DNA from 2 places in the Nocardiopsis sp. NPDC006139 genome. Region 2 is predicted to be linked to the other one. Evidence: riboswitches for the same ligand, from Rfam matches in the RefSeq annotation. Region 2 holds a riboswitch; the other holds the start of a gene.
What was found. Region 2 has a riboswitch for cobalamin ahead of ABZ249_RS26665 (nitrite reductase). Riboswitches for the same ligand answer to the same signal wherever they lie in the genome.

Region 1 (4,407 bases), on a different contig from region 2:
AGGGGCTGCTGCGGACGCGTACGGCTCGACGAGAACACCGGACTCCCTCATCCAGAACATGTGCACCGGGGCTGTTGGGTGCAACATAGGGGAATCCGGCGGCCCGGCCGTGACGCTGACCACATGTGGTCAGCCCCTGCGCTCTCGGTGACGGCCGCCGCCGTGCGCGGTGCCCCGGGCGGCCCCGGAGGGGGCCGCCCGGGGAAGGCGCGGCCTACTCCCCGGGGTCCTCCCCGGCGCCGTCCGAGGGCGCGTCCGAGGGCTGCTCGTCGGGCACGCCGTCCACGTACCGCTCGCCGGGCTCGGCGTCGCCCAGCAGCTGCGACACGGTCACCATCGTGTACCCCTGCGCGTCCAGCTCGCGGATGATCTTGTGCGAGGCCGCGATGGTGGTGGGGTGGATGTCGTGCATGAGGATGATCGCCCCGTCCGAGGCGCCCGCGATCGCCCGGTCCGCGACCACGGAGGGGTCCCGGTCCTTCCAGTCGTTGGTGTCGATGCTCCACAGGACCTGGGCCAGGCCCATGTCCCGGGTCACCGAGGCGACGCCGTCGTTGGTCGACCCGTACGGCGGGCGCATGAGGTCCATCGTGTACCCGGTCTCCCGGTACACCAGGGCCTGCACGCTGTTCAGGTTGTCGTGCACGCCGTCGGCCCCCAGCCCCGCCAGGTCGGGGTGGTTCAGGGTGTGGTTGGCCATCTCGTGCCCCTCGGCGTAGGTGCGCCGCACCGTGTGCGGGTGCTCCATCACCGGCAGGCCGGTGACGAAGAAGGTCGCCTTGGCGTCGTACTCGGCGAGCGTGTCCAGCAGCTCGGGGGTGCCCCCGCCGGGGCCGTCGTCGTAGGTCAGGGCCACGCACTTGACCTCGGGGTCGGCGCAGTCGACGGACTCGTCCACGGGGGAGATGACGCCCGGGACCGGCTCGTCCGCGACGCCGGAGCCCTCCCCGGGCGCGGCGGAGATGGCGAACTCCTCGACCCCGGTGGTGGCGGCGCGCAGCACCCGGCGCCCGAAGTCCGACAGCAGCGGCTCGGACTCGGCGCGCTCGACGACCGCGGTCAGGGGCCCGGCGTCGGCCGGGGCGACCTGCCCGGTGTCGAACTCCACGACCAGGTCGCCGTCGGGGTTGAACCCGACCGAGTCGTACAGCGACGCCACCGGCAGCACCGTCCCCGTCTCGGCGGCGTCGCCGAGGCGGTCGCGCACCAGGGTGTTGAGGGCGGCCAGCTCGTCCTGTCCGGCCAGCAGCGACTGCGAGCCGCGGGTGACGCCGTCACCGGTGTCGTACCAGTAGGTGGAGTGGAACTCCCGGGTGCCCTCGGAGTCGGTCTCCTCGCCCGTCATGCGCACGCCGACCAGGCCGTCGGAGGCGGCGGTGATGTTCCACCCCGCCGTGTAGGACTCCGCGCCCGGGTTGGCGGCGTCGAACGCCTCCACGTCGGCGCCCAGCCTCCCGCGCAGGAACTCCGTGAGCGGCTCGGCGTTGGGCAGCACCGGGAAGGACACCTCGGTGGCGACCCCGTCGTACTCCAGCTCCTCCGTCTCCACCCCGGTCAGGGCGGCCTCGTCGACCACGGTCAGCGCGTCGGGCTCGCCGGTGGCGGGGATGCGCTGCTCGATGGCGTCGGCCAGGCCGTGCGCCACGCCCCCGGCCGGGCCCGCCCCCAACGACTCCGGTGGTCGCACCGACAACAGCACCATGCCGGCCAGGACCACGAGGGAGACGCCCACCGTGATGACCGGGTGGTCGGGGGTCATGGCGGTTCGGGGCAGCTTGTTCACCAGGGGTTCTCCGCGTCCATTTCGCAGACGAACGTGCACGGGGCCGGCGGGGGCGCCACCGTGCGACGTCTTCATCGGGTGTGACGCCGCCCACGGGCGGAGGGTTCGGACTCCGGGGCGGCGAGGGGCACAGGGGGCATGCCGGGGGGCAGGGGCGAGGGGATGTCTCCCTATACTCGCAGGCGTGGAAGGTTCGTGCGCCATCCTTCCGCCCGGGGCGATCCCGGGCCGGTGGCGCGCGTCGCAAGAGGGAACCCGGTGCGAATCCGGGACTGCCCCGCAGCGGTGTACGGGAACGACCCCCGCCATGGAGCACTGGTGGACCGACCGGAGAGGTCGGGGACCGGGAAGCGGCGGGCATTAGGAGACCGGTGGCCCACCGGTCGCGCCCGTGAGTCCGAAGACCTGCCTCCACCCGGCGGCGCACCCGTGCCGCCGGTGGTCCCGTGCCCCGAGGGAGGGCCGAGGTCGGCACCCGTGGGCGCCCGTCGAGCGGCGCCCCACCGGCGTGCCCCCTCGCCGACCCCGGGCACGGTACCCGGCTTTCGACGAGGGAGAAGAAGCTTCATGAACACCTCCGGACCCGCCGTGCGGTCCACGGTGCACGGCTACCCGCGCATCGGTCCCGACCGCGAGCTCAAGCGCGCCGAGGAGTCCTACTGGAAGGGCGCCTCCACCGCCGCCGCCCTGGAGGAGGCCGCCGCCGGCCTGCGCCTGGACACCTACGCCCGGCTGCGCGCCGCCGGGATCGACGACATCCCCTCCAACACGTTCTCCTACTACGACCAGGTGCTGGACACCGCCGTCCTGTTCGGCCTGGTCCCGGAGCGGTTCGAGGACCCGTCCGCGGCCGCCGACGCCGACGGGCGGCTGCGCCGCTACTTCGCGCTGGCCCGCGGGGTCCAGGGCGCCCCGCCCCTGGAGATGACCAAGTGGTTCGACACCAACTACCACTACCTGGTCCCGGAGCTCTCCCCGGCCGTGCGGCCGCGCGTCGCCGGCGACAAGCCCGTCGCCGAGTTCCGCGAGGCCCTGGAGGCCGGGTACCCCACCCGCCCGGTGCTGGTCGGCCCGCTGACCTTCCTGCTGCTGTCCAAGGCCGCCGACGACGCACCGCGGGGCTGGTCGCCCATCGCGCTGCTCGACGACCTGCTGGAGGCCTACGGCCGCGTGCTGGCGGACCTGCGCGCCGCCGGCGCCGAGCAGGTGCAGCTGGACGAGCCGGTGCTGGCCACCGACGAGGGCCGCGCCGCCCTGGCCCACCTGGAGCGCGCCTACGGCGTCCTGGGCGGGCTCGCCGACCGCCCGGAGATCCTGGTCTCCACCTACTTCGGCTCCATCGGCGCCGACGCCCTGCGCGTCCTCAAGGAGTCCCCGGTCGAGGCCGTGGGCCTGGACCTCGTCACCGACGCCGAGGGGATCGCCGACCTGACCGCGGTCTCCGGTCTGGGCTCCACCCGCCTGGTCGCGGGCGTGGTCGACGGCCGCAACGTCTGGCGCACCGACGTCCCGGCCGCCGTCGCCACCCTGGGCACCCTGCTGGGCCTGGCCGACGGGATCTCCGTGAGCACCTCCTGCTCGCTGCTGCACGTGCCCATCGACCTGGACGCCGAGACCTCGCTGCCCCCGGAGCTGCGCGCGGCGCTGGCCTTCGCGGAGCAGAAGACCCGTGAGGTCGCGCTGCTGGGCAGGGTGCTGTCCGAGGGAACCGGGGACGGCTACGCCGCCGCCCCGGCCCCGGCCGGCGCGGCGTTCGTGGACGCGCGCGTGCGCGCCCGCCTGGAGGCCCTGGGCGCGGACGCCCACGAGCGGCCGCGGGAGCGCGGCGCCCCCGGCGTCCCGGCGCTGACCACGACCACCATCGGGTCGTTCCCGCAGACCGGCGGGCTGCGCCGGGCCCGCGCCGCGCACCGCCGCGGCGAGCTGGGAGAGGAGGAGTACAAGGCGATCCTGCGCGCCGAGATCGACCGGGTCATCGCGCTCCAGGAGGACATCGGCCTGGACGTGCTCGTCCACGGCGAGCCCGAGCGCAACGACATGGTCCAGTACTTCGCCGAGCAGCTCCGGGGCTACGCCACCACCGAGAACGGCTGGGTGCAGTCCTACGGCTCCCGGTGCGTGCGCCCGCCGATCCTCTTCGGCGACGTCTCGCGCCCGGAGCCGATGACGGTGGAGTGGACCACCTACGCCCAGTCGCGTACCGGGAAGCCGGTCAAGGGCATGCTCACCGGACCGGTGACCATGCTCGCCTGGTCGTTCGTGCGCACCGACCAGCCGCTGGGCGACACCGCCCGCCAGGTGGCACTGGCCCTGCGCGACGAGGTCGCCGACCTGGAGCGGGCGGGGATCCGCCACATCCAGGTCGACGAGGCCGCGCTGCGCGAGCTGCTGCCGCTGCGGGCGGAGAAGCGGCGGGAGTACCTGGACTGGGCCGTGGGCTCCTTCCGGCTGGCCACCTCCGGCGTCTCGCCGTCGACGACCGTCCACACGCACATGTGCTACTCCGAGTTCGGCCTGATCGTCGACGGCATCGAGGAGCTGGACGCCGACGTGACCAGCGTCGAGGCGGCCCGCTCGCGCATGGAGCTGGTGGAGGACCTGGGCCGCCGAGGCTACCGGCGGGG
Region 2 (4,407 bases):
TGAGGATGCTGCCCGGGTGCACCGAGAACGCGTGCGCCCCGCGCGGCGCCAACAGGCCGTCCAGGTGCAGTGCGGCCAGGGACACCGCCGTCTTGGACTGGCCGTAGGCGGTCCACTGGTCGTACGCGTCGGGCTGGGCGAAGTGCGGGTCCTCCCAGCGCATGTCCGACAGGAAGTGCCCGGCCGACGACAGCCCCACCACCCGCGCACCCTCCGCCAGGGCCGGTGCCAGCAGCGCCGTCAACGTGAAGTGCCCCAGGTGGTGCACCGCAAGGTGGGCCTCCCACCCCGGGCCCACCGCCGTGCGCGGTCCCCGCATGATCCCCGCCGCGTTGATGACCAGGTCGACGGGCCGCCCGGCCGCGCGCACCTCCCCGGCCAGGCGGCGGACGTCGGCCTGGTCGGTCAGGTCGAGCGCCGCCACCGAGACCCGGGGGAGATCCGCGAGCGCCTCTCGTGCCCGGTCGGGGCGGCGCGCGGGCACCAGCACCTCGGCACCGGCCCGGACCAGGGAACGGGTCATCTCCAGGCCCAGGCCCGAGTACCCGCCGGTGACCACGGCGAACCGGCCGCCCAGGTCGGTGTCGGCGAGCACGTCGTCGGCCGTCGAGTCGTGTCCGAACCCGCTGTGCAGGGGAGTGGGAGTTTCCATGCCCGCGATGCTGCCTCCTGGAGTGCGCTCCAGGTCAAGCGGCGCCGCGGACCCGGCCGAGGGCGTTCCGGCAGTATTTCCGTGCGTACCGTTGCATGCCGGGGGCGCCCCCCCTCGAGCGGACGGAGCGGCTCGGCGGCCTCGGTGACGGGCGTGCGCCTCCTGTGCGGGCTGAGGGGCGGGGGTCGGCCGGGGAGCGGCCTGGGGAGGCCGTACACAGGCGTCCCGTACCCGGAGCCCCGTGGCCGATCACGGCCGCGCCCGGAACCGGTCAGCCGCCGAGCCGTTCCCCGGCCCGGACCCGGGTGGCCCGGTCGGGCGAGGTGCGGGCCGCCGCCAGCAGCCGGGCCCGCAGCGGGGCGGGCAGCGCGGCGATGTCCCGCCGGATCCGCTTGCGGGACCTCCACCCGATCAGGTGCCGCACGGCCCCGGCCTCATGGCGGGCTCCGGCGCGGGGGTCCTCCAGGGCGGCGGCGATCTCCCCGATCGGCACCTCCCCGAGCATCGCTCCCGGCAGGTCCTCGTAGACCGGGTACCCGGAGTAACGGCCGCTCCCCGCCGCGTACCAGGCCAGCACCGCCTGCACCCGGACCACCGGGTCCGGGACCGCCTTGGCCAGCAGTCCGGCGGCCTCGGACCGCAGTTCGGACCCTCCCGTGCTCTGGAGCATCCGCTCCGTCAGGCCGCGCAGAGCCCCGGGCACCGCGGCGACCCAGTCGTCCCGCTCCCGGGCAGCCGCGGCCCGGCGCGCCTCGGCCTCGCGGAACAGGCGCAGCGGCTCCGGGACCCCGTGCCGGTCGAGCCAGCCCAGGAGCCCGGGGCCGTCGGCGAGCAGCGCGTCGCCGTCCCACCCCTCCCAGGACAGGGTCACACCGTGGTGCAGCGCCACCACCGCCAGGGACCGGCCGTCCGGGCCCCGGACGTCGAGCCGCGCCTCCCCGGCGCACGCGCACACCATCCCCGGCAGCGAGCGCACCGCCATCACCGCCCGCAGCTCCTCGCGCGCGCCCGCGTCGGCGAGGTCCACGACGGTCTCCGTGCCGGAGGCCGTGATCCCGAGCGACCCGGCCGCCGCCAGGAGGGCGTCCAGTGCGTGCGGTCCCGCCATCGTGCGACTCCTTCGTCCGTTCACCCCGCAGAACCCGGCGGTCGCACCGTACCGGTCCAGCGGGCCCGTCGTCGGCGCCGGAGGGCCGGACCGTGGCGGCGAGAAGGCGAGACCGCTGGTCGGAGCCGGAAGCGGACGTTGTACGCTCTTCGGGCCAGTCGTACTCCACTTCGTGGGGCAGGGAACCCGGTGCGAATCCGGGACTGACGCGCAGCGGTGAGGGTGACGGGCGGGCATGTGCCGGGACCTCCGCGTCCCGGACGGCCACTGGGGCGCACCGCCCCGGGAAGGCGCTCCGCTCCGGAAGACCCCGAGTCCGAAGACCTGCTGGCACCGGCGGTGACGGGCCGCCGGGTCACCCGCGGGCCCCGCGTACGGGCCCCGAACCGAAGGACGTGCATGTTCCCCGCGGACGCCCCCGCGCCCCGCACCCGGCGCGACCGCTGCCCCGGCGCACTCCGGCCCTGGGAGGCCCCGGACGGCCTGCTGGTCCGGCTCCGACTCGTCGGCGGCCGCCTGCCGGCCCGGTCCCTGGCCGCCCTGGCCGCCGTCGCCGAGGAGTTCGGCTCCGGCCGGGTCCACGTGACGGGGCGGGCCAACCTCCAGGTGCGCGCCCTGCCCGGCCGCGACGGGCGCCTCGATCCGGCGGTCCTCGGCGCGCTGGAGGAGACGGGGCTGCTGCCCTCGCCCTCCCACGAACTGGTCCGCAACGTGATGGCCTCGCCGCTCACCGGGCTGTCGGGGGGACGCGCCGACCTGCGTCCCGTCGCCGCCGCCCTGGACGCGGCCCTGTGCTCGGCCCCGCACCGCGCCGCCCTGCCCGGCCGCTTCCTGTTCGTGCTCGACGACGGGCGCGGCGACCTCGTGGAACGCCCCTGCGACCTGGGCCTCACCGCGCTCGACGGGGCCACCGCCCAACTGCGCGTCGGCGACCGCCACGGGCCGGCGGTGCGGCTGGACGGGGCCGCCGACGCCCTCGTGCGCCTGGCCGACCTGTTCCTGGAGCGGCGCGGCGAGGGCCCCTCCGCGCCCTGGCACGTGGCCGAGCTCCCCTCCGCGCTGTGCGCGCCGCATCCCCCCGACCCGCGCCTGCCCGCGCCCGCCCCGCCACCGCCGTACGGGCCGCTGCCCGGCGGCGCGCACTACGTCCCCGTCCCGGAGGAGGGCCTGGACCGGGCCGCCGCGGACGCCCTGGCCGCCGACGCCCTCGCCTCGGGCGGCGACCTCGTGGTCACGCCCTGGCGCGGCGTCGTCGTCCCCGGGGCGCGGCGGTGACCGCCCCCCGCCGGCCGAACCGGCACTACGAGTACATCGACGACGGGCCCGCGATCTACACGGACTCCTTCGCCACCATCCGCGCCGAGGCGTCCCTGGGCCACCTGCCCACCGACGCCGAGCGCCTCGCGGTGCGGATGATCCACGGCACCGGGCAGGTCGACCTCGCCGCCGACCTGGTGGTCCACCCCGGCCTGGTCGGCGCCGCCCGGGCGGCCCTGCGGTCCGGCGCGCCGATCCTGTGCGACGCGACCATGGTCGCCACCGGCGTCACCCGCGGCCGCCTGCCCGCCGACAACGACGTCCTGTGCCTGCTGGGCGACGAGCGGGTCCCCGGCCTGGCCCGGCGCTGGGGCACCACCCGCTCCGCCGCCGCGGTCTCCCTGTGGGAGCCCCGGCTGGAGGGCGCCGTGGTCGCCTTCGGCAACGCCCCCACGGCGCTCTTCCACCTGCTGGAGATGCTCGTCGACGGCGCCCCGCGCCCCGCGGCGATCGTCGGCTGCCCGGTCGGCTTCGTCGGCGCCGCCGAGTCCAAGCAGGCCCTGGAGGAGTTCGCCGGCCGCCACGGCATCGACGTCCCCTACGTGCTCGCCCGCGGCCGCCGCGGCGGCTCCGCGATGGCCGCCTCGGCCCTCAACGCCCTCGCGAAGGAGGAGGAATGACCGGCAGGACCGGCAGGTTCCACGGCGTGGGCGTCGGCCCCGGCGACCCTGAGCTGATGACCCTCAAGGCCGCCCGGCTCATCTCGGCCGCCGACGTCGTCGCCTACCACTGCGGCCCGGGCAAGGACTCCAACGCCCGCCGCATCGCCGCCGGCCTGATCCCGGCGGGGGCGGTCCAGGAACGGCTCGTCTACCCGGTGACCACCGGCGCGGCCGACCACCCCGGCGGCTACGAGGGCGCCCTGGCCGACTTCTACGAGGAGTCCGCCGCGCGCCTGGCCGCCCACCTCGACGCGGGGCGCGACGTCGTCCTGCTCTCCGAGGGCGACCCGCTGTTCTACGGCTCCTACATGTACATGCACGACCGCCTGGCCGACCGGTACGAGACCGGGATCGTGCCCGGCGTCCCGGCCTTCGCCGCGGCCGCCGCCACCGCGGCCGCGCCCCTGGCCCGCCAGACGGACGTGCTCACCGTCCTGTCCGGCACCCTGCCCGAACCGGAACTCGCCCGCCGCCTCGCCGACACCGACGCGGCCGTCGTCATGAAGCTCGGCCGGACCTTCCCCGCCGTGCGCCGCGCCCTCGCGGCGGCGGGGCGGCTGGACCACGCCGTGTACGTGGAGCGCGCCTCCATGGAGGGCGGGCGCCGCCTGCCGGCGGCCGAGGTCGACCCCGACACGGTCCCCTACTTCTCCCTCGTCCTGGTCACC

Region 1: it holds a riboswitch for cobalamin, as region 2 does, so the genes downstream of both, metE (5-methyltetrahydropteroyltriglutamate--homocysteine S-methyltransferase) here and ABZ249_RS26665 (nitrite reductase) in region 2, are expected to answer to the same signal.

Annotation. Positions count from the first base shown of each region.
Region 1 is NZ_JBEXTT010000006.1:193,153-197,559, forward strand. Features, by position in the region: gene ABZ249_RS10160 (polysaccharide deacetylase family protein) at 215-1,759, opposite strand; cobalamin riboswitch at 2,014-2,193, shown strand; gene metE (5-methyltetrahydropteroyltriglutamate--homocysteine S-methyltransferase) at 2,351-4,407, shown strand, end outside.
Region 2 is NZ_JBEXTT010000024.1:78,488-82,894, forward strand. Features, by position in the region: gene ABZ249_RS26655 (oxidoreductase) at 1-652, opposite strand, end outside; gene ABZ249_RS26660 (hypothetical protein) at 924-1,760, opposite strand; cobalamin riboswitch at 1,899-2,107, shown strand; gene ABZ249_RS26665 (nitrite reductase) at 2,160-3,035, shown strand; gene ABZ249_RS26670 (precorrin-8X methylmutase) at 3,032-3,697, shown strand; gene ABZ249_RS26675 (precorrin-2 C(20)-methyltransferase) at 3,694-4,407, shown strand, end outside.